DNA from 3 places in the Agrobacterium sp. K11 genome. Region 1 is predicted to be linked to each of the others. Evidence: predicted binding sites of a transcription regulator. Region 1 holds the regulator's gene; each other region holds the start of a gene.

What was found. The regulator LexA, encoded in region 1, represses DNA repair genes until DNA is damaged. The targets are predictions, from matches to a motif close to TGTTCNNNNTGTGTTCNG.
Region 2: AC5SEO_RS06515 (energy-coupling factor ABC transporter ATP-binding protein) is a predicted target of LexA. The motif match lies at 1,473-1,490, and genes of this name have one in related genera.
Region 3: AC5SEO_RS08595 (2'-5' RNA ligase family protein) is a predicted target of LexA. The motif match lies at 6,009-6,026, and genes of this name have one in related genera.

What each region holds. Positions count from the first base shown of each region.
Region 1 is NZ_JCAHRB010000005.1:55,903-63,817, reverse strand. It holds gene AC5SEO_RS13165 (ComEC/Rec2 family competence protein) at 1-2,374, shown strand, start outside; gene AC5SEO_RS13160 (glutathione S-transferase family protein) at 2,391-3,074, opposite strand; gene lexA (transcriptional repressor LexA) at 3,514-4,236, opposite strand; gene AC5SEO_RS13150 (VOC family protein) at 4,448-5,329, shown strand; gene kdsA (3-deoxy-8-phosphooctulonate synthase) at 5,329-6,174, shown strand; gene eno (phosphopyruvate hydratase) at 6,322-7,596, shown strand.
Region 2 is NZ_JCAHRB010000003.1:263,161-271,075, forward strand. It holds gene ribB (3,4-dihydroxy-2-butanone-4-phosphate synthase) at 1-74, shown strand, start outside; gene AC5SEO_RS06510 (winged helix-turn-helix domain-containing protein) at 243-1,436, opposite strand; gene AC5SEO_RS06515 (energy-coupling factor ABC transporter ATP-binding protein) at 1,552-2,232, shown strand; gene AC5SEO_RS06520 (CbiQ family ECF transporter T component) at 2,229-2,834, shown strand; gene AC5SEO_RS06525 (biotin transporter BioY) at 2,866-3,429, shown strand; gene AC5SEO_RS06530 (histone deacetylase family protein) at 3,456-4,391, shown strand; gene AC5SEO_RS06535 (exodeoxyribonuclease VII small subunit) at 4,394-4,648, shown strand; gene AC5SEO_RS06540 (pirin family protein) at 4,751-5,674, shown strand; gene dxs (1-deoxy-D-xylulose-5-phosphate synthase) at 5,773-7,692, shown strand; gene AC5SEO_RS06550 (nuclear transport factor 2 family protein) at 7,734-7,915, opposite strand, start outside.
Region 3 is NZ_JCAHRB010000003.1:700,644-708,558, reverse strand. It holds gene AC5SEO_RS08635 (mandelate racemase/muconate lactonizing enzyme family protein) at 1-304, opposite strand, end outside; gene AC5SEO_RS08630 (FadR/GntR family transcriptional regulator) at 359-1,066, opposite strand; gene AC5SEO_RS08625 (MarR family winged helix-turn-helix transcriptional regulator) at 1,180-1,680, opposite strand; gene pecM (4-hydroxybenzaldehyde efflux transporter PecM) at 1,762-2,628, shown strand; gene AC5SEO_RS08615 (aminopeptidase) at 2,630-3,868, opposite strand; gene ybaK (Cys-tRNA(Pro) deacylase) at 3,956-4,432, opposite strand; gene AC5SEO_RS08605 (ArsC family reductase) at 4,445-4,792, opposite strand; gene AC5SEO_RS08600 (hypothetical protein) at 5,004-5,171, shown strand; gene AC5SEO_RS08595 (2'-5' RNA ligase family protein) at 5,232-5,948, opposite strand; gene guaA (glutamine-hydrolyzing GMP synthase) at 6,053-7,630, opposite strand; gene AC5SEO_RS08585 (5'-methylthioadenosine/S-adenosylhomocysteine nucleosidase) at 7,713-7,915, opposite strand, start outside.

The sequences.
Region 1 (7,915 bases):
GACAACATATGACACTCCCGCCATTATTCCCGAGATTAACCGCAACACTACCGTGGCCGAAAAAATCGCCACGTGCCTGGCCGAGGAGCGCGCATTCGGCCACTATTTTCTTTTCATTCCCGTTTTCATCGGCTGCGGCGCGGTACTCTGGTTTTCTCTAGATGCCACGCCTTCCCCGGTCATTTTGATTGCCACATTTCTATTTGTCGCCGTTCTGGCGCTCTTTGTGAGATATAAAGCTGGCATTGCGGCGGCGGTTTGCGGCCCTTTCGCTTTTCTATTGCTCGGCATGCTCCTGGCCGATTTCGAAACCCGACGGGCAGGGACCGTGGTGCTGGATACCCCCGTGACCACCACCATCACCGGCACTGTGGTGCGCCGGGAGGTCGATGCACGCGGCTACTGGCGATATGTCGTCGATCTGACCGCAACAGCGGACCCGACATTGTCGCGTCCGCCGCAGAGGATATCGGTGCTTTCGCGTGGCGGAGGCGAGCCGATCGCACTCGGAGCAACCCTTCGCGGCAAGGTCCGCCTCTCGCCGCCGTCCGGCCCGGCCTTGCCGGGACTGAACGACTTCGCCTTCACGTCCTATTTCAGAGGCATAGGCGCGACCGGTTTCTTTTATAAATCACCGGATGCGCTTGTATCACCCGTTGGTGACGCAAGGCCTGACAAGGGTTGGTTGGAATGGGCCGATATGCGGCTTTACGGCCTTCGCAGCGCAATTGCCGAACGCATCCGCACCACCATCGGCGGTGATGCCGGAGCCTTCGCCGCCTCCATCATCACCGATGAGAGACAGGCTATATCGGCGGAGACGATGGAGGCGTTGCGGCTCTCCGGCCTTGCCCATATCGTTGCCATATCCGGGCTCAACATGGCACTGGCCTCCGGCATATTCTTTGTTGGCCTGAGACTGGCTTTCAGCTTGTTTCCCGCCTTTGCGCAGCGCTGGCCGGTCAAGAAGATCGCGGCTTTCGCGGCACTGCTGATGACGCTTGCCTATTATCTGATTTCCGGTTTTGCCGTTTCCGCCGAGCGTGCTTGGCTGATGATGTCTGTGATGCTGATTGCTGTCCTTTTCGATCAACCATCACTCAGCCTCAGAAACGTTGCCATTTCCGCCCTGATCATTCTGGCTTTCTCGCCCTCGGAAATCATGGGTCCGAGTTTTCAGATGTCATTTGCGGCCACCATAGCGCTTGTGTCCGCCTATGCCTTCTGGAGCCGTTGGCGCACGGACCGCGAACGGCTGTTCATCGGGCGCAAGCCCGCATGGCTGAAGGTGGCGGAAATGATGGGCGCGGTCATTGGCGGCGTTATCACGACGTCGTTGATCGGGGGCCTTTCTACGGCGATCTATTCGGCCGAACATTTTCACCGTGTCACCACCTATGGACTGTTCGCCAATCTGGCTGCAATGCCGCTCATGTCGCTGATCGTCATGCCATTCGCTCTTCTCGCCATGCTGCTGATGCCCTTCGGGCTCGATGCGCCGTTCCTGAAGATCATGGGTTATGGCATGGCACTCGTCATCGAGGTTGCAAACGAGGTGGCCTCCTGGGGCGGCAGCGCAGCGACTGGGCGTCCGCATGGCTGGTTTATCGGTTTGGCTTCGGTGGGTTTCCTGCTGCTGACATTGCTGCGCAGCCGGCTTGCGCTTCTTGGCATCCCGTTTCTGCTCTTCGCCTTCGGCGTGTCGGCAGTTACGGCCTATCGTGATCTGCCGGATCTATTGATTCACGAGGACGGCGAATTGGTGGCACTCGTGGAGGAAGGCAAGGTCTCAACCACAAAAGCCCGTCCGCAGGGCTTCGTTTACGGCCAGTGGCAAAGGGCGCTGCTGCTGCCGGAAAAAACCGTGCCGCCAGATTTTATAAATGGTGAGAGCATGGCAAATACTGCTGGTTCTGACTCGAGATCGAAACTGTCGCCCGAAGACATGGCTGTGGTGGTACGCGAGATGACGGCGGCGCTCAAAGACGCCAAAGTTGGCGTCTTCACCTGCAGGAAAGACATATGGTGCGTAGCGAGCGCCGCAAGCGGAGAGTGGATCGTCGTTCTGGACGATGGCCGCTTCGCCGGAAAAGCCTGCGATATTGCCGATATCGTCGTTGTTTCCCGCAGAACCTCTTTTTCGCAGTGCCGCTCGGGTGCACTCCTGCTCAGCCGTGACATCTTGCGGCGTCTCGGTTCTGTGGAAATAGATTTTGCTAACAAGAGGGAGGAGGGTGTGGCGAGCGGGCTGCGCGCCGCAATCGCCGGAACGGACAGGCCCTGGAGCCAGCACCGTTATTACGACTGGAAAAGCGGACGTTTCGACCGTGATCTGCCGCAGCCCATCATCCGGCTGCTGGCGGCGTCGCAATGACAGCCGCCAGCATGGATCATCGGGCCTTGGCGCGCAAATCTTCAGTCAATTCGCCGATCTCGCCAACTTCCTCTTCATGACCAGCGTCGCGCCAGCTCTCCTTCAAACCGGCCTCGTACCATTCTTGCATGGCAGGCAGGGCGAGCAGCCGGTCGCAATAGGCTTTCGCTGCTGGCGAAAGATCCGCGCTGCCATAGGTCTGGAAACGGAATGCAACCGGGCAGAAGAAAGCATCGACCGCCGTGAACTTTTGACCGGCGAGATATGGCCCGCCGAATTTTGTGAGACCCTCGCTCCACAACGCATCGATCCGCTTTATATCGGCTTTAAGCCCGGCATCGCCGCCCCTGGGTTTGACCCGAATGCCCACCGACATGGGATAGAGATTGCGCAGCGAGGAAAAGCCGGCATGCATCTCACTTGCGGCCGAACGCGACCAGGCCCTCGCATGCTTGTCGCTTGCCCAGACACCCTGGTGTCTTTCGGCAAGATATTCGACGATCGAAAGCGTTTCCCAAACCGTCATACCCTCGTCGACCAGGCAGGGCACCTTGCCCGTCGGCGAAAAGGAGGAGAAGGAGACGCCTTCGCCGAACGGAATGAGCTTTTCATCAAAGGCGATACCGAGCGTGCGCATCAATACCCACGGCCGCAGCGACCATGAAGAATAGTTCTTGTTGGCTATATAAAGATCGTACATGGCGTATCTCCCGGATATGACGCGTATTTCTACACCTGCCAAGCGTTCACGGAATATCGAAAATTATCCATGGCTCCCATAAACGCCGTTGATGAATGGTGATGTGGGGTCGCTGAGAGCGCGACTTGCGATAAGTCACCCTTTGGTGACCACTAAAACTGACTGCGCAACACGACAGAACAACGTCGCTAAAAAACAGCGGATGGGATCGCTTCGACAATTATAGCGAACAGCCCATTCGCCACCACGCCTGTAGCGAAACCGAAGCATCTTTATGGAGTAGGAACTCAGTTTAGAAAGGGCAACGCGCATAGGCTGAATGGCGCATATCCTCGTGCACCCGCAAAAGCACGCCACGTTTGGAAACAGCCAAACCCAATATAGGCGCCATCTTCACGATGACGCCTATTGTAAAGTGAATACGTTCGGTTCGATAAGATCAATGGTAGCGGCGGATCAGCCCCACCAGCTTGCCCTGAATTTTCACCCGGTCGGGCCCGAAGATACGGGTCTCATAGGCTGGGTTTGCCGCCTCGAGCGCAATGGAGGCTCCCTTGCGGCGGAAGCGCTTCAGCGTGGCTTCCTCGTCATCCACCAGAGCCACAACGATGTCCCCGGGATTGGCGGTGTTGCCGTTGCGGATGATGACTGTGTCGCCGTCGAAAATGCCGGCCTCGATCATCGAATCACCCTTGACCTCAAGAGCGTAATGTTCGCCCGTGCCAAGCATGTCTACTGGCACGGCCACATCATGGGTGTTGTTCTGGATGGCGGAAATCGGCACGCCCGCAGCGATGCGGCCCATGACCGGCACGGTGACAGCCCCGCCCAGATCATTGGCCGGCGTCTTGGGGGCAGGGGCCGGTTCCGGCGTCTTGGGCTTGCCAAGGCTGCCTTCGATAACGCTCGGCGAAAAGCCGCGCTGCGGCCTTGCACCCGGCGTATAAGCCTCGGGCAGCTTGATGACTTCCAGCGCCCGAGCTCTATTCGGTAGCCGACGAATGAATCCTCGCTCTTCGAGAGCGGTTATCAGGCGGTGGATGCCGGATTTCGAAGCAAGATCGAGTGCGTCCTTCATTTCATCGAAGGAGGGCGGCACGCCGGACTCTTTCATTCGTTCATGAATGAAGAGAAGCAATTCCTGCTGTTTGCGCGTGAGCATGAGGAAAACACCCTTTAGAATCGTAGTGGAAGTCGCGAAACAAATACAGAACGAACACTATATGTTCCATATGTGTTCTGCAATCCCCTAAAATTTCGTGAAGGTGCCATCTGTTGCTGTGATGATTTGCCTCATAGCACGCAATTGTGCTTTTGTGCGGTCGAAACCGTCCCGGCATGCTCCGGGCGGAAGGCCAGCAGGATACATTTTCATGACGAAACCCTATAGCGTTGACCATCTCGTTTTGCCCGTGGAAGTCATAGGCGTCGCCGTGAAGCGCCTCGTCAGTCTTGGCTTTACGGTTGCGCCGGAGGCTCTGCATCCTTTCGGCACCCAAAATGCCTGCGTATTTTTCGCCGATGGCACCTATCTGGAGCCGCTCGCAATTACTGATCCGGCTAAATATAATGCGTCAATAGAGAGGGGTGATGTTTTCACTGGCAGGGATGTGGCCTTCCGGCAACGGGACGGGCAGGAGGGTTTTTCGGCTCTTGTCGCCAGGACTGAAGACGCCTTGGTTGACCATGAGCGGTTTCGGGCAGCCGGCCTTTCGGCGGGCGATGTTTTCGAGTTTTCGCGGCCTGTTCGGATGCCGGATGGCTCGCAAGGCGAGGCGGCGTTCCGGCTTGCTTTTGCTGCAAGCGGGGCGGCCGCGGATTTCTTTTTGTTCAGTTGTCAACGGGTTCAAGCCCTTCCGGGCGATCGCACCATGCTGGAGCGCCACGCCAATGGTGTCACCGGCCTCAGTGAAATCGTCCTGTTTACCGGCGGCGATATGAAGGTGGCGGGCCTGATCGAGACGGTGTTTGGCTGTGAAGGCAAATGGTCTCCGGGCGGTGATATGGTTTTCGCGACCGGCAATGCCAGCATCAGATTGACCGGAAAACCGGCTTTCAGCGGGCAGGCCCTGAATGCTCAGGATGGCAACGAAGGCGGATTGCGCGGCGCGGGCATCGTCTTTTCGTCACACGATCTTGCCGTGACAGAGGCGGTGCTTGCTGCTAATGGCGTGTCCTGCGCAAAAGCGGACGGCCGTCTGGTGGTGCCCGCAGCACCCGGTCAGGGTGTTGCCTTCGCCTTCGAGGAAAAATGATGAGCGTTACGAACAATCTTAAAGTCACCGCCGGCGACGGCGCCAGCAAGGTTTCCTTCTCGAATACCGAGCGGTTTTCGCTGATTGCCGGCCCCTGCCAGATGGAAAGCCGCGAACATGCCTTCATGATCGCTGGCGTCCTGAAGGAGCTTTGCGACAAGCTGGGAATAGGGCTTGTCTACAAGTCCTCTTTCGACAAGGCGAACCGCACTTCGCTTTCCGGAAAACGCGGCATCGGCCTGGATAACGCGATGCAGGTTTTTGCCGATCTCAAGAAGGAATTCGGTTTTCCTGTTCTGACCGACATCCACACGGAAGATCAATGCGCCATCGTTTCCGAGGTGGTGGATGTGCTGCAAATCCCGGCGTTCCTTAGCCGCCAGACCGATCTTCTCGTCGCTGCCGCCAAAACCGGCCGCGTCATCAACGTCAAGAAGGGCCAGTTTCTGGCGCCCTGGGACATGAAGAACGTGCTTGCCAAGCTCAATGAGAGCGGCAATCCGAATGTGATGTTGTGCGAGCGCGGCGCGTCCTTCGGTTACAACACGCTGGTTTCCGACATGCGCTCGTTGCCGATCATGGCTTCGCTCGGCGCTCCGGTCGTGTTTGACGCCACCCATTCGGTGCAGCAGCCGGGCGGGCAGGGCGGTTCCACCGGCGGACAGCGCGAATTCGTCGAGACTTTGGCGCGTGCGGCCGTTGCGGTTGGCGTGGCTGGTCTCTTCATCGAGACCCATGAGGATCCGGACAATGCGCCGTCAGACGGCCCTAACATGGTCCACCTGAAGGACATGCCGAAACTGCTCGAAAAGCTTCTGGCTTTCGACGCGATTACGAAAGCCTGATCGGCTGACCGTTACAGCGGGCACTTTTGTGCCAATCGATTTTAATGGCGGGCGGGCTGTTTCCGCCGTCCGCCGTCATTGTAATTTCTTCGCCATCGTCTAAGACAGGCGACGGAAAATATCTGTTCCATTCCCAAGGGAGAGACCATGACTGCCATTACCGATATCATCGCGCGCGAAATTCTCGACAGCCGCGGCAATCCGACCGTTGAAGTCGACGTTTATCTCGAAGACGGCTCCATGGGCCGTGCCGCCGTTCCCTCCGGCGCCTCCACCGGCGCGCATGAGGCGGTTGAGCTGCGCGATGGCGGCAAGCGTTATCTCGGCAAGGGCGTGGAAAAGGCGGTCGAAGCCGTCAATACGGAAATCTTCGACGCGATTGGCGGTTTCGACGCTGAAAACCAGATCCAGATCGACCAGATGATGATCGCGCTCGACGGCACGCCGAACAAGTCGCGCATCGGCGCCAACGCCATCCTCGGCGTGTCGCTCGCCGTTGCGAAGGCTGCCGCTGAAGCCTCCGGCCTGCCGCTTTACCGTTATGTCGGCGGCCCGAACGCGCATCTGCTGCCGGTTCCGATGATGAACATCATCAACGGCGGCGCGCATGCCGATAACCCCATCGACTTCCAGGAATTCATGATCCTGCCGGTCGGCGCAGAAAATATTCGCGAAGCCGTGCGCATGGGCTCCGAAGTCTTCCATACGCTGAAAAAAGAACTGTCCGCACAGGGCCACAACACCAATGTCGGCGATGAGGGCGGTTTTGCACCGGGTCTCGAAAGCGCGCCGGCAGCACTCGATTTCATCATGAAGTCGATCGAAAAGGCTGGCTACCGTCCGGGCGACGACATGTTCATCGGTCTCGACTGTGCGGCGACCGAATTCTTCAAGAACGGCAATTACGTTTATGAAGGCGAAGGCAAGACCCGTTCGCCGATCGAGCAGGCCGAATACCTGGCCGAGCTCGTGGCGAAATATCCGATCATCTCCGTCGAAGACGGCATGGCTGAAGACGACTGGGATGGCTGGAAGGCGCTGACCGATCTCATTGGCAACAAGTGCCAGCTGGTGGGCGACGATCTTTTCGTCACCAACTCCGCCCGCCTTCGCGACGGTATCAAGATGGGTGTCGCCAACTCCATCCTCGTCAAGGTCAACCAGATCGGTTCGCTTTCCGAGACGCTGGACGCAGTCGAAACCGCGCACAAGGCAGGTTATACCGCCGTCATGTCGCACCGTTCGGGCGAAACGGAAGATTCCACCATCGCCGATCTCGCGGTCGCAACCAACTGCGGTCAGATCAAGACCGGCTCGCTTGCCCGTTCCGACCGGCTCGCAAAGTACAACCAGCTTATCCGCATTGAAGAAATGCTGGGCCCGCAGGCTGCTTACGCCGGCCGTTCGATCCTGCGCGGATAATCCGCGTTCGGGTTTCGCGATATGGCCCGCCGCCTGGCGGGCCAGTCTCAGGGATGGGCGGTTTATCCGCACTGCTCACTCCCGAGTTGATCCGGGGTTCAGTCAGCCCAGGTCCCTGGGTTGAAAAGACTCTTTTCACGGCGAAGACGCGCTGTGGCTTGATGCCGGATCACGCTCGGCATAACGAACTCTCTCTGATATCTTCGTCATTATTAGCCCGCCTCTGGCGGGCTTTTTTGCGTCTATCAGCCGCGCGGAATTTAAGGTCAACGGATAGTTAAACAATCCGCATTAGTCTCGAGACTCACATTATGCGTTT
Region 2 (7,915 bases), on a different contig from region 1:
TGACGACCCGCGAGCGCCACTATGTCGGGCTGGAAGGCTTCGGGATCAAGATTTCGGCAACGGATATCGGGTGATTTAGGGACGTCGCGAGGGCGCTTCGATTTGGCGTCCTCTCCTCCCGTCCGGCGTCATCCTCTGTCTTGTGCCGAGGATCTGCAGACGCATCCTATACATTTTCCGTTGCAGATGCTCGGGATGGGCCCGAGCATGAAGGAAGAAACAGTCGCCGGCTCAAGGCGCAATTACACTTCCCGCCACCCCTCCAGATAATTTACACTCTCCACTCCCGTAAACTTCGCAAGCCGCGACAATTCCGCGTCTAGTTTCTCGAGCCTTCCCGCTGAAGCGCGCACGCCCGGTTCCAGCCACAGGCGGCGCACATCCAGCGTGCCGCGCTTGCGGTCTGCCTTCATGTCGATACGGCCGATCAGCCGGTCGCCTTCCAGAAGCGGGAAGACGTAATAGCCATATTGCCGTTTCGGCTCGGGTACGAAGACCTCGATACGGTAATAGAAGCCAAACAGCCGCTCCGTGCGGTTGCGGTCGCGCAACAGCGGATCGAAGGGGCTCAGCACACGGACGCGGGACGACGGTTCCGGCAGGTTGGCGACATCGGCGCTGAAATCGGCAAATGCATAGGACGGGCGGGCAGCACCGCCATCGCTTGCGAGAAGCGAGACCTCGCACAGTTCGTCACGGTGGCTCTTGACCCAATCCCTCGCCTCCTGCGGGGTAACGAGATCAAAAAAGGCGGCGATTTCGCCATGGGTGGCAAAACCCAGCCGGGTGAGCGCCTGCCGGCAGGCCCAGTCGACGAATTGCGTATGCTCCACTTCGCTTTCGTGGTGCTCGCCGGGAATGACCCGCTCCGCCAGATCATAGACCTTCTGGAAATTCACGCGGCCGGATATGGCAAGCTTGCCGGTGTGCCACAGATATTCGAGTGCGGTCTTGGAAGGATGCCAGTTCCACCAGCCGCCGGACTGATGCCCCTCCTCCTTCAACTCACGCGCCAGAACAGGACCCGTGGCGGCGATGCGCTCCAGCGTCTCGGCGAAAGCCGCATCGAACCCGTCACCATGCCATTTGCGCCAGCGCTCCTGAATGATCGGCTCGCGGCGGCGGAAGCGGTGCTTCCAATAGGGGTAAAATTCGGTCGGCACGATGGAGGCATCATGCGTCCAGTGCTCGAACAGCGCGCGGTCCTTTTCCAGCAGTGCTGTCAGATGTTCGCGCCTGTAGGTCTGGTTTCGGGAGAATATTATCTGGTGATGGGCGCGCTCCACCGTGCCGATACTGTCCACCTGCACGAAACCGATATCGGTAATGAGCCGCAGCAGGCCATCCTTGGAAAGCGCCTTTCCGGGCGGAGAGCAAAGCCCCTGCCGCGCCAGAAAAATCCGCCTTGCCGCTTCGTTTGAAACCTTGATCGTCATAAAGCAGAAGGTATGACGGCTTTTTCAGGATTGCAATGTTCTTTTTTTGTTCTTTGTTTCACTTCTGTTGATGACACGATATAGAACCGGAAAGCGATAGAGGGATGCATCAATCTTGGAAATCCGTTTCGACACCGCAGGCGTCGCCTTCGAGGGCAGGCAGGCTTTACAGCCCGTGTCCCTGACATTGACTGAACGGCGTATCGGCGTCATCGGCCTCAACGGCTCGGGCAAGACCACCTTTGCGCGGCTGATCAATGGTCTGACAAAGCCGACGCACGGCAAGGTGTCGGTGAACGGTCTCGACACCGTCAAAGATGCGAGAGCGGTATTGCAGGCAGTCGGTTTCATCTTCCAGAATCCGCAGAACCAGATCATCCTGCCGATCATACGCGACGATGTCGCCTTCGGCCTCAAGCGACTCGGTATCGGCAAGTTGGAGACAGAAACGCGGGTCAAGGCCGTGCTTGCCCGGCTCGGTATCGCTCATCTGGAAGAACGGCGCGCGCACGAGCTTTCCGGCGGCGAATTGCAGCTGGCGGCACTGGCCGCCCTGCTCGTCACTGAACCGCAAATCCTCATTCTCGATGAACCGACCAATCAGCTCGACCTCAAAAACCGCGCGACCGTTGAAAAGACAATGGCTGCGCTGTCGCAGGCGCTTGTCGTCATCACCCATGATCTGCCGCTGCTTTCCGGCTTCGATCGCGTACTGGTTTTTCACGAAGGCGAGCTGGTTGCAGACGCCAACCCCGAAGAGGCGGTGGCACGTTATCTGGAGGTTGCGTCGCGATGAAGTCGCTTCATGTCGAAGGCACGGGCTGGCTCTACCGCGTCTCTCCACGCCTCAAGCTCGTGACGCTGATGGTTTTCAGCATTGCGCTGTTTCTCACCCGCGATCTGCTTTTGCTGGGATGCGCCGTCGTTGTCGCCGCCGCCATTCTGCGCGAGACGCGGCTGCAATTCCGCGAGATCGGCCTGCGGCTACGCCCGGTGATGCTGACCATTCTCCTCGTTGCCGCCTTCAGCCATCTGCTGCTTCCGGTACACGATGCGAGTGTCAATCTTTTGCGGCTGACTGCACTGGCGCTTCTCGCCACCGCCGTCACCATCACCGTCAGCATTTCGCAATTCATGGACGAAATCGCGCTTGCCGCCGCCCCGCTGGAAAGGCTGGGGCTGGTCAAGGCGGCCGATATCGGGCTCGCGGTCGGGCTCGTCGTGCGGTTCGTGCCGGAGATCGTCAACCGTTACCATGCCGTGCGCGATGCGCACCGCGCGCGCGGCCTCCCCGTTCGGCTGGCCACGATCATCGTGCCGCTCGTCATTATGACGTTGAAGGATGCGGATGCCATTGCCGACGCCATTGACGCGCGCGGTTTCAGAGGCCAAAGCTGACGGCAAAACAACCATCCGGAGTTCCCGAGCCATGACGACCCGCGACCTTGTGCTGATCTCGCTGTTTTCCGCCATCATCATCGCACTCGGACTTTTGCCGCCGATCACGCTTGGTTTCATTCCGGTGCCCATCACCGCGCAGTCACTTGGCGTCATGCTGGCCGGTGTCGTGCTGGGGGCGAAACGCGGCACGCTCGCGGTTCTTCTGACCATCCTCATCGCCGCCATCGGCCTGCCAGTCCTCTCAGGCGGACGCGGCGGCCTTTCCATCTTCACCACGCCGACCACGGGCTTCCTGATCGGCTGGATTGCTGCCGCTTTCGTCACCGGCACGCTCTCGGAAAAACTCGTCAATCGCGGCCAGTCGGCTCTGACGCAGGGTATCGGTTTCTTCATCGCAAGCCTCGCCGGCGGCGTGGTCGTGCTTTATGCCTTCGGCATCTCCTATCTGGCGCTGGTGGTCGGGCTCGGGTTTGAAAAGGCGTTCATGGGTTCGCTCGCCTTCATTCCCGGTGATGCGTTGAAGGCCGTGCTTGCCGCCCTTGCCGGCCGCGCCGTGATGGTCGGCTATCCGCTTTTGCCGCAGCGCGCTTGATCAGCTTATTTCGGGAGGATTAGAGAATGGCGACCCGTCTTTACGAACATCCGATCTTCCTTGAACACATCACGCCGGAAGGCCATCCCGAGCGGCCGGATCGGCTGCGATCTCTGAACATTGCGCTCGAACATCCGAATTTCGAGCGACTGGTCCGCAAGCAAGCACCGCAGGCCAACGAGGATGCCGTGCTTCTGGCGCATCCGGAGGAGCATCTGCTGTCCGTCATGCGCCAGATTCCCGAGGAAGATGGCGAGATCAACCGCGTAGAGGCCGACACCTATGTCTCGCCGAAAAGCCTGCAGGCGGCGCTGACCGGCATAGGCGCTGCGATGGTGGCGGTAGATGACGTGTTTACGGGTGCCGCCGACAACGTCTTCGTTGCGTCCCGCCCGCCCGGCCACCATGCGGAAACCGCAAAGGCCATGGGGTTCTGTCTCTTCAACAATGCAGCAATCGCCGCCCGTCACGCCCAGAAGGTGCACGGCGCAGAGCGCGTCGCCATCATCGACTGGGACGTGCATCACGGCAACGGTACGCAGGATATCTTCTGGAACGACACGTCAGTGCTGTTCTGTTCCACCCACCAGATGCCGCTTTACCCGTGGAGCGGCGATAAAAACGAAACCGGCGTGAAGAACAATGTCGTCAACGCGCCACTTTCCCCCAATACCGGCAGCGAGTATTTTCGCGAGGCGTTCAAATCCCGCGTCCTGCCAGCGATTGCCGATTTTTCGCCCGATCTCATCATCATCTCCGCCGGTTTCGACGCGCATCATCGCGATCCGCTTGCGCAGATCAATCTGGTGGGCGAGGATTTCGACTGGGCGACAGGGCGGTTGCTGGAAATGGCGGACAAATACGCCTCGAACCGGGTCGTCAGCCTGCTTGAAGGCGGTTATGATCTGGAAGGGCTGGCGGAATCGGCGGCCATGCATATTTTGAGAATGATGAAGGGTTGAAAATGACGGAAAATGCCAACACAGCCGATGTCAGCGGTTATTCCTTCGAAAAGGCCGTCGCCGAGCTGGAAAGCATTGTTGCACGCCTGGAGCGCGGAGACGTGGCGCTGGACGAGTCGATCGCCATCTACGAGCGCGGCGAAGCCCTGAAAAAACATTGCGAGACGCTGTTGAACGCCGCCGAAAAGCGTATCGAGAAAATCCGTCTCGACCGCGCCGGAAAACCACAGGGCGTGGAGCCGCTGGACGGGGAATAAACACGTCCTGTTGAACGGGGGCGACACAGCGTTCAACATTACGGCGCTCCCACGTCGTATCGTTCGTGGTAAGCTTGCGTGTAACGATACGAGGAGCTTCGGATGTCCTTCTTTCCCGGCAACGATCCTGTCGCGGGTGATGCTTTCGCCTGCGACGCCATCGAAAACCTCATCATTCCGCGCACCAGCGATATTGGCGGCTTCGCCGTGCGGCGGGCGCTGCCGACGCGGCAGCTGCGGCTGGTCGGCCCGTTCATCTTTTTCGACCGCATGGGTCCGGCCATCCTGAAGGCGGGCGAGGCGCTGGATGTCAAGCCGCATCCGCATATCGGGCTTTCCACCGTTACCTATCTGTTTGACGGCGAAATCAAGCATCGCGACAGCCTCGGCACCGAACTGGTCATCCGGCCCGGCGACATCAACCTGATGACGGCGGGGCGCGGAATCGTGCATTCGGAGCGCACGCCGGAAAACCTGCGCGGCCATCCGCTTTCCATGTCCGGCCTGCAGACCTGGCTTGCCCTCCCTGATCATATGGAGGAAATCGCTCCGGCCTTTTCCCATACCGCCCGGGAAGACATGCCTCTGATCGATATCAAGGGCGCATCCGGTCGGGTCGTCATCGGTGATTTCGAAGGCCTCACTTCCCCCGTTTCGGCTTTTACTGACACGCTTTACGTTGACCTGACGCTGGAACCGGGTGTGAAATTCCCGTTCTCCGCCGACCATGAGGAACGGGCGATCTACATTCTTTCCGGCTCTCTGGATGTCGCGGGTGACGTTTTTGCCGCCGACCAGTTGCTCGTCTTCCGGCCCGGCGACGACATCACATTGCAGAGCGGCAGCGGCGGCTGTCACATCATGATCTTCGGCGGTGCGGCACTCAACCAGCGCCGTTACATCTGGTGGAACTTCGTTTCGTCATCAAAAGAACGCATAGAGCAGGCCAAACAGGAGTGGAGAACCGGACGCTTCGATATCGTTCCCGGCGACGAAGAAGAGTTTGTCCCTTTGCCGGAGGGTTGAAATTCTATAGAAGTGAACGACATGCAGGGCTCAACTGCCGGCTTTCCATATGAAAGACGCACTGGTGCCCACCGCTGACACGAGAAAAGGCCGAACGATTGACCGGAATGCCACAGACCCCATTGCTTGACCGGGTGAATTTTCCATCCGATCTCAAGGAGATCGACGATCGCGACCTGCCGGAACTGGCAAGGGAGTTGCGCGACGAGATGATCGACGCGGTGTCGAGCACCGGCGGGCATCTGGGTGCCGGTCTGGGCGTGGTGGAGCTGACAATTGCCATCCACAAGGTGTTCAACACGCCTGAAGACCGGTTGATCTTCGATGTCGGCCACCAATGTTATCCGCACAAGATCCTGACCGGCCGTCGCGAGCGCATCCGCACGCTGCGCCAGGAAGGCGGGCTTTCCGGTTTCACGCGTCGGGCCGAGAGCGAATATGACGATTTCGGCGCCGGCCATTCCTCCACCTCCATTTCCGCCGGTCTCGGCATGGCGGTGGCTGCGGGACTGGATCAGAGCGACCGCAAGGTTATCGCCGTTATCGGTGATGGCTCCATGTCTGCGGGCATGGCGTTTGAGGCGCTCAACAATGCCGGTGCGCTCGACGCGCGGCTGATCGTCATCCTCAACGACAACGACATGTCGATTGCGCCGCCGACGGGCGCGATGAGCGCTTATCTCGCGCGGCTGGCCTCCGGCCGCACCTATATGGGCTTTCGCGATTTCGGCAAGAAACTCACCGCCTATCTCGGCAAGACCATCGATCGCGCCATTACCCGCGCCGTGACCCATGCGCGCGGTTACGTGACCGGCGGCACGCTGTTCGAGGAGCTTGGCTTCTATCACATTGGCCCGATCGACGGTCATTCCTTCGATCACCTGCTGCCTGTGCTGCGCAATGTGCGCGACAACCAGAAAGGCCCTGTTCTCATCCATGTGGTGACGCAGAAGGGCAAGGGTTATGCGCCGGCGGAAGCGGCAGCGGACAAATATCACGGCGTCAACAAGTTCGATGTCATTACCGGCGCGCAGGCGAAAGCCAAGCCGAATGCGCCGAGCTATACCAGCGTGTTTGCCGAAGCGCTTATCCAGGAAGCGACCCTCGACGACAAGATCATCGGCGTCACCGCCGCCATGCCTAATGGTACCGGGCTGGACAAGATGGCCGAGCTTTTCCCGGCCCGCACCTTCGATGTCGGCATTGCCGAGCAGCACGCCGTCACCTTCGCGGCGGGGCTTGCGGCGGATGGCTACAAGCCGTTCTGCGCGCTTTATTCCACCTTCCTGCAACGTGGTTACGACCAGTTGGTGCATGATGTGGCGATCCAGAGCTTGCCCGTGCGCTTCCCCATCGACCGCGCCGGTTTCGTCGGCGCAGACGGACCGACCCACGCCGGCTCTTTTGACACCACATTCCTTGCCACCCTGCCCGGCATGGTGGTTATGGCGGCGTCCGACGAGGCCGAGCTGAAACATATGGTTCGCACAGCCGCAGCCTATGATGAAGGCCCGATTTCCTTCCGTTATCCGCGCGGCGAAGGCGTGGGCGTTGAGATGCCCGCGCGCGGTGAGATTTTGCAGATCGGCAAGGGCCGCATCATCAAGGAGGGCACAAAGGTCGCACTCCTTTCCTTCGGCACACGCCTTGCCGAATGCCTGGCGGCTGCCGAAGACCTCGATGCCGCCGGACTTTCGACCACGGTTGCCGATGCGCGCTTCGCCAAGCCGCTCGACCTCGACCTCATCCGCCAGCTTGCCGCTCATCATGAGGTTATGGTGACAATCGAGGAAGGCTCTGTCGGCGGTTTCGGTGCACATGTGCTGCATTTCATGGCAAGCGCAGGCTTGCTCGACCACGGCCCGAAGGTTCGGACCCTGACGCTGCCCGACCATTGGGTGGAGCAGGCCAAGCCCGAGACCATGTATGCCAATGCCGGCCTCGACCGCGCCGGCATCGTTTCCACCGTGTTCAATGCGCTCGGCCAGCGTCAGGCCGGCGTCGGTTTCGCCGGCTGACAGCATTACCGGGACAGAAGGCGGGACGATCCGCCTCTGCTTCAGGATGCGGCGCCATCGAGAAAACCGACGACATTTTCAATCTGCCCCTCGGCATTTAGGCTGACGACATCGGTTCCGCCGGCGACATCTTCTCCGTCAGGCGAAATGAGACGCCATGAAAAACGGGTGAAGTTGCCGTGGCCGTCCGGGGTGCCTGTGAGCACAAAGCGATATCCCGGAA
Region 3 (7,915 bases), on a different contig from region 1:
GCTGGTTGGTGGCCTTGCCGAAAATATCCCAAAGCGCGATATCGAAGGCCGAATTGCCGCGTACTTCCGCACCCGATGAACGGAAGCCGAGATAACCGACGAGATCCTGTGCCAGAAGGTCGATCTGCAGCGGATCGCGGCCGATCACGCGGGGTGCGATATATTCGTGCACATAGGTTTCAACCGTCTCGGCGCCGTAGAAGGTTTCACCAAGTCCGGTAATGCCCTCATCCGTGTGGACCAGAACCCAGAGCAGGTTTGCCCGTTCCGCCACGCGGACGGTTTCGAGTTTCGTAATTTTCATGAAGTATCTCCTCCAGAGGCAGGCAGTTTTCGGTCTGGAACTGCGTTTGAAAAATCAGGCGATGCCGGCGGCCAGAAGCGCATGCACGCTTTCATCGAAATGCCGCGCCATAAGTGTTGAGGCCGTTTGCGGGTCGCCCGCGGCAATGGCCTGTCCGATGGCGATATGAAGTTCAGTCGCGGCATGACGCTGCGCGTCGGATTTTCGGCTCTTCCAGCCGATCGGCCATGTCTGGCGCGTCACATTCTGAAAGGCGCCGAGAATGAGTTCGAAAACCGGGTTCTTGGAGGCTCTGGCAACGGCAAGGTGAAAGGCAAGGTCGTGTTCCATGACCCTGTCACTATTACCGAAGTCCCGCTCCATATTGTTGGCGTGGTCGAGAATGGTGAGCGCCTCCGCATCCGTTCGCCGCAACGCCGCCAACGTCACGGTTCTGACTTCGATGGTGCGGCGCACGTCGTAAATCTGCTGGATGTTGATCTGCTCGGTGTGAATGCCATGTTCGAACATCAGCGACATCGCGCCATGATCCAGCGTCGCCACCGTGGCGCGCTTGCCGACGCTGACATCGATCAGCCGCATGGCCGACAAGGACCTGAAAGCCTCGCGAACCACGGTGCGCGAGACACCGAGCTGCTGCGAGAGCGAAAGCTCGCTGGGCAGCTTCGCTCCGGGGGCAAGTTCGTTTTCGCGAATGTGGCGCGTGATTGCGCCAATAGCGCTGCTGACGAGATCGGTTTCCTGCAAAATGGGCTTATACAATCGCTCCTCCAACCTGTAGGACAGGTTAACGGAAAATTGCTTATAGGATTTTTATCGCCGAAACAAGCGCCATAACCTCCGCGATTGCTGGTTCCTGTCCGCTTTTTAGGGAACTAAGCTTCAAACCCCTGTAGAAACCGCTTCACAAGCTTGTTCAACGCCGTGCGCTCTTCTTCGCTGAGCTGTGCGACCAGCCGTTGCTGGTTCTCGACATGGGCGCTAACCGCGTCCTCGACGATGGCAAATCCCCGCTCCGTCAATGATATCAATACGCTGCGCCGATCCTGCGGGTTGTGGACGCGCTCCACCAGACCCGCTTTTTCCAGCTGGTCGATCCGGTTGGTCATTGTGCCGGAGCTTACCATTGTCATGGCCAGCAGATCACCGGGCGAAAGCCGGTAGGGCGCGCCCGCGCGCCGTAATGTCGCCAGCACATCAAAAGCGGAAGAGGAGAGGCCGTGTTTCAGCAGCACCGCCTCCACCTCGCGACCGAGATGCGTGGTTAGCCGTTTCAAGCGCCCAAGCAGCCCCATTGGCTCGACATCGAGATCGGGCCTCTCCTTGTGCCATTGCGCCAGAATGTGATCGACGTGATCAATCGGTTCTTTGTTCATCACCAAGGCATAACAACTGATATCTTGACGTCAAGATAAAATTGGCTAAGTTGTATTTATCTTGATGTAGAGATTCTTGAAATGAAGAAAAATACCACCTACGCCGCCGATGTGCTGGTGACGGCACTTGCGCCCGCCATCTGGGGGACGACCTACTTCGTCACCACCGAATTCCTGCCGCATGGATATCCATTCCATGTTGCGATGCTACGCGCCTTGCCGGCCGGAGTATTGTTGTTGCTTCTGGTCAGAAAACTACCGAAGGGCATCTGGTGGTCTCGCAGCCTTATTCTAGGTGCGCTGAATTTCTCGTTTTTCTGGGCGATGCTTTTCGTTTCGGCTTACCGGCTGCCGGGTGGAGTGGCTGCGACTGTGGGTGCGATCCAACCCCTGATCGTCATCGGACTTTCGCGGCTGTTTCTCGCCGCGCCGGTCCGGCCGCTGGCCATTGTCGCTGGTCTTCTGGGTATTTTAGGCGTCGCACTTCTGGTTTTGGCGCCGGGTGCTGCCGCGCTGGATGCCGTCGGCGTGGCTGCGGGTCTTGCAGGCGCCGTATCCATGGCCTTTGGAACCGTGCTCACCCGCAAATGGCGACCGCCGGTGTCGAACCTCACCTTTACGGCCTGGCAATTGACGGCTGGAGGCATTCTGCTTCTGCCGGTCGCATATTTCCTGGAGCCGGCCCTGCCTGCACCTACCGCGGCCAATATTCTCGGTATGGCCTATCTCGGCATTATTGGTGCCGCCTTGACCTATTTTCTGTGGTTCCGGGGTCTCGCCCGCATCGAACCCTCGGCTGCAGCCTCGCTCGGTTTCCTAAGCCCCGTCGTTGCGACCCTGCTCGGCTGGCTGGCGCTCGGCCAAAGCCTCACGCCAGCGCAAATCGTCGGCTTCGTTGCAGTGCTTTTCAGCATCTGGCTCAGTCAGCGGAGCCAGCTGCCGAAATAGCTCAGGCCCATTCGCCCTTGCGCATCACCGGAACTGTGGAGCCATCCGGCTTCACGCCATCGATATCCACCTTATCGGAACCGATCATCCAGTCGATGTGGATCAGGCTGGAATTGCCGCCTTGCGCCTTGATCTGATCCTGCGACAACGAAGCACCATCAACGAAGCATTTCGAATAGCATTGGCCGAGCGCAATGTGGCAGGAGGCGTTTTCGTCGAACAGCGTGTTGTAGAACAGGATGCCACTTGCCGAAATCGGCGAGGAATGCGGCACCAGCGCCACTTCACCCAGACGCCGCGCACCCTCGTCGGTATCGAGCACCTTGTTCAGCACGGCTTCGCCCTTCGAAGCCTTGGCTTCCACGATGCGGCCGCCTTCGAACTTCACCTGGATATCGTCTATCAGCGTTCCCTGATGTGAAAGCGGCTTGGTGCTGGACACGTAACCATCCACGCGCAGCGCATGCGGTGTGGTGAACACTTCTTCCGTCGGAATGTTCGGGTTGCAGGTGACGCCGTTCTTGGCGGTGGAGGCGCCCCCATGCCATTCGTGGCCGTCCGCCAGGCCGATTTTCACGTCCGTGCCGGGACCGGTGAAATGCAGCGACGAGAAACGTTCACCGTTCAGCCATGCCGAACGCTTGGCGAGATTGGCGTTATGCTCCGCCCATGCCGCGACCGGATCGGCGAGATCTACCCGCGAAGCAGCGAAGATGGCGTCCGCGAGCTTGCGAACCGCTTCGTCTTCCGTCACGCCGGGAAAGACCTGTTTTGCCCAGGACGGGTTTGGATAGGAGATGATGTTCCAGTTGATATCGAAGTTGGAAATCTTCTCAAGCGCCGGCTTATAGGCCGTGGAATTGGCCTTGTTGGCGCGCGCCACCTTGGCGGGATCCTGTTCGGCCAGCAGCATGGGGTTGTCGCCGGCAATCGCAAGCCGCGCCGCGCCATTGGCATAGGCCTTGGCCATGCCGTCATAGAGCCAGCCGGAAGCCCGGTCGAAATTGGCGTCGCTGGCGTGGCGGTAGCGGGAAAGCGTGGTTTCTTCGTCGGAGTAGAAGGTGGTGACCAGCCCGCCGCCGGCAAGATAGGCGTGTTTGGTCAAAAACCGCACCAGCGGCAACGCGGCCAGCGGAGCGGTGATCACCAGATCCTGATCCTTCTGCAATTGCAGGCCGACCTTGACGGCGACTTCAGCCAGTTTCTCGAGTTTGACGGGATCGATGGGGGAAACAGTCATGATCTGCCTTCGTATATTTCAATCGGAGGCGCCGACCATAGCCCATTCGCCTCGAAAGCCAAATGCTTTCAAAGCTGTGTCCAGTCGTCAATCGGCCACCAAAGGTGCGACAACGGCTTTCAGCGCCGCCTGCGCGTCGCCGGGGGAAAGCCTTACCTGCAAACCGCGCTGGCCACCATTCATGTAGACATAGGAATGGGTCATGGCCCCAGCCTCTATGGCGGTCGGAACCTGTTTTTTCTGTCCAAAAGGGCTGATGCCGCCCACATGATAACCGGTTGCCCGCTCCGCATCGGCGGGCTTCATCATACTAGCAGATTTTCCCCCGAAGGCGGCGGCGAGCTTCTTCATACTCACTTCCCGGTCGGACGGGACGACGACGCAGACCGGCTTGCCATCCAGTTCAGCCATCAGTGTTTTCAGAACCAGATGTGGCGGCTCGCCGATAGCTTCGGCCGCCTGCAGGCCGATCCGGTCGGCATTCGGGTCGTAGTCATAGGTAACTGTGGTGAAGTTCACACCGGCCTTGGTCAGCATCTGGGTAGCGCGGGTTGTCTTGGACATGGTGGCCTGCGCTCACGCAAAGAGGGACTGATAGGTTTCCGGCTTGAAACCGACGGTTATCGCCTCCTTGGCCTCCAGCACCGGTCGCTTGATCATGGAGGGCTGCTCCAGCATCAGGCCAATGGCCTTTTCGCGGGTAAGATCGGCTTTCTGGCTATCGTCCAGTTTTTTGAAGGTGGTGCCGGCCCGGTTCAGAACCGTTTCCCAGCCCGCGGCATCGCACCATGTTTCGAGATGGGCCTGGTCGATGCCGGCCGCCTTGTAGTCATGGAAAGAATAGTCGACACCGTTGGCCTCCAGCCAGCTTCTGGCCTTTTTCATCGTGTCGCAGTTCTTGATGCCGTAAATGGTGACCGTCATGTTGCCTGCCTCTTTGTCTTGAACTTCCGACATAACAAATAATGCGCCGTATTCAACCCGCAGCCTGAAGCACGGAATTCTAGCCATGCAAAAATGCAGTGTCTGACATCCAAACGAGCGCGAGCAAAGCTGCATGGCTTCCCTGCTACATCATGAGTTGTAGCAGAGGCCAAGAATGCCCATTATCTGGGCATCAAAGATGGAGAGAAAAATGCGTCAGGTTGCAAAGACATCGCGTAACTTCTTTGGCGAAACTTTCGCCGTTCTCGGTGCCGCACTTTCGGTTTCGGCCGCTGTTCGCGCGCATCGCAAGCCGGCCCGCGCCGACCTCGAAGCGCTTGGCATCGACGGCAAGGCTTTCGACAAGGTTCAGCTCTAAGCTGATTATCGTTTGCAGCGAGGCGACATCGCCTCGCTCGTGCGTATATGTTGGCGGGCCTTAGCGTTCCGCCTGCTTTCGGTTCGGCCGTTTTCTCGGACCGATCAGTTTATCCGGTAAATGCAGCTGGCTTTCGAGCGGCTCATAACGATCTGCTTTTGCGGAGAGTGCGAAGCGTCCAAGGGACTCATGTCGCGTTTCGCCATTATGGCTGAAAACAAGCTCGAAATTACCCGCAAGCCAGCTATAGGGTTTTCCGGCCGGCATCGGCTCTATCTTCCCGCAGCCATAAATCATCGTGATATGCGGCGTGAAAGATGGTGCCGCGATATAGGGAAGGTTTGCCTGTCGAAGCGCTCGTTGCAGCAGCTTCACCAGAGCGTTGATCTCCGGCAGATCACCACCGTTTCGCAGCACCAGACTATTGCGATTGCCGAAAAGCGCGCTTGCGTCCAGGGTGACCGGAACAGGCCGCGCGTTTACAGCACCCATTGCTGCCTTCAGCCTGCTTGTCAGTCCGTGAGGGATTGTCTCGAAACATCCCAAACACAGCAGGGTTATGTGCAGAAGCTCGGCGGGATATGCCTCGCGGGTTGTCCGACCCATGGCATGATGCGACGCATCAACAAAAATTCTTTCCGCCAATTGCCGTGGTGGCTTCAGCAGTAGCAGGAGCTTGTTTCGAAAGCGCGGATTGATGCGCCGTATTTTCTGCGGCTCCAGCCCATCAAAACAAAGCTGCCTTAAGGCTCTTTCGTCCGCCAACTCGCACTCCATGACGATGCTCCACAGCCTTATACCAAGGCCGGAAACCTATCATTGCGCGGTGATAAAATAAAGAACAAAAGAGGAACAAAAGGCGGAATTGCTCCGCCTTCGTTTTACTCCCACTCGATCGTACCGGGCGGCTTGCTCGTCACGTCATAGACGACACGGTTGATGCCGCGGACTTCGTTGATGATGCGGGTCGCGGCGCGGCCGAGGAAATTCATGTCGTAGGGGTAGAAATCCGCCGTCATGCCATCCACGGAGGTCACGGCGCGGAGCGCACAGACGAAGTCATAGGTGCGGTAGTCACCCATGACGCCCACGGTCTGCACCGGCAGGAGCACTGCGAAGGCCTGCCAGATGGTGTCGTAAAGACCCGCCTTGCGGATTTCGTCGAGATAGATCGCATCTGCCTTGCGCAGAATATCGAGCTTCTCGCGGGTGACCGCACCGGGGCAACGGATCGCCAGACCCGGGCCGGGGAAGGGATGGCGCCCGATGAAGCTTTCCGGCAAGCCGAGTTCACGGCCAAGCGCACGCACCTCGTCCTTGAAGAGCTCGCGCAGCGGCTCCACCAGCTGCATGTTCATGCGCTCGGGAAGGCCACCGACATTGTGGTGGCTCTTGATGGTGACGGAAGGACCGCCAGAGAAGGAAACGCTCTCGATGACGTCAGGGTAAAGCGTACCCTGCGCGAGGAAATTCGGAGCACCCTTGCCGTCTGCTGCGATCTTGGCAGCTTCCGCCTCGAAGACCTCGATGAACAAACGGCCGATAGTCTTGCGCTTCACTTCCGGGTCGGAGACGCCAGAAAGCTGGCCCAGGAACATGTCTGCGGCATCCACATGTACCAGCGGAATATTGTAATGGTCGCGGAACATGCCGACGACCTGCTCGCTTTCGCCAAGCCGCATCAGACCGTGGTCGACGTAAACGCAGGTCAGCTGGTCACCGATCGCCTCATGGATGAGGATCGCCGCAACCGAGGAATCGACGCCGCCGGAGAGTGCGCAGAGCACGCGCCCGGTGCCGACCTGATCGCGGATCTTGCGGATCATCTCGGCGCGATAGGCTGCCATCGTCCAATCGGATTTGAGACCGACGATCTTGTGCACGAAGTTGGAGAGCAGCTTGCCGCCATCTGGCGTATGCACCACTTCCGGGTGGAACATGGTGGTGTAATAGTGGCGTGTCTCGTCGGCAGCTATGGCGAAGGGTGCGTTCTCGGAGGTTGCGATAACCTCGAAACCTTCCGGCAGTTTCGTCACGCGGTCGCCGTGGCTCATCCAGACGGGATAGCTCTTGCCCTGTTCCCAGAAACCGTCGAACAGAGGGCTTGCCTTTTTGATGTCGATATCGGCGCGCCCGAATTCCGCCGCGTGACCGCCCTCGACAACGCCGCCAAGCTGGGTGCAGAGCGTCTGCTGGCCGTAGCAGATGCCGAGGATCGGAACCTTGCTGTCGAACACCGCCTGCGGCGCTCGCGGGCTGCCTTCCGCCGTGACAGATGCGGGGCCGCCGGAGAAGATCACGCCCTTGGGCTGGAGCTTCTCAAACGCCTCTGCGGCATTCTGAAACGGGTGGATTTCGCAATAGACCCCGGCTTCGCGGATGCGGCGCGCAATCAGCTGCGTCACCTGGCTGCCGAAATCGATGATGAGAATGCTGTCGGGATGGGCTATCTGGGTCATGGCGAGCCTTTAAAGAAAATGGCGGCTTTAGGCAACCCGGAAGCGGGCGTCTAAAAGCGGAAATTTACTAAAATCGCGAGGTTCAAAGGGTGATCGCACCATCTTCGATGGCGCGGCAAAGCCTGTCGACGGCGTCTGCGAGCTTTTCATCGATGATATGCAAGTATTCCGTCCAGTCGTCCACATGGTTCACATCTTCCCTGCCATCGGAAATACCGCGCAGGCCGATGAGCGGCACGCCGAAGCGCTGGCAGGCCCGGAGCACGGCATAGGTTTCCATTTCCA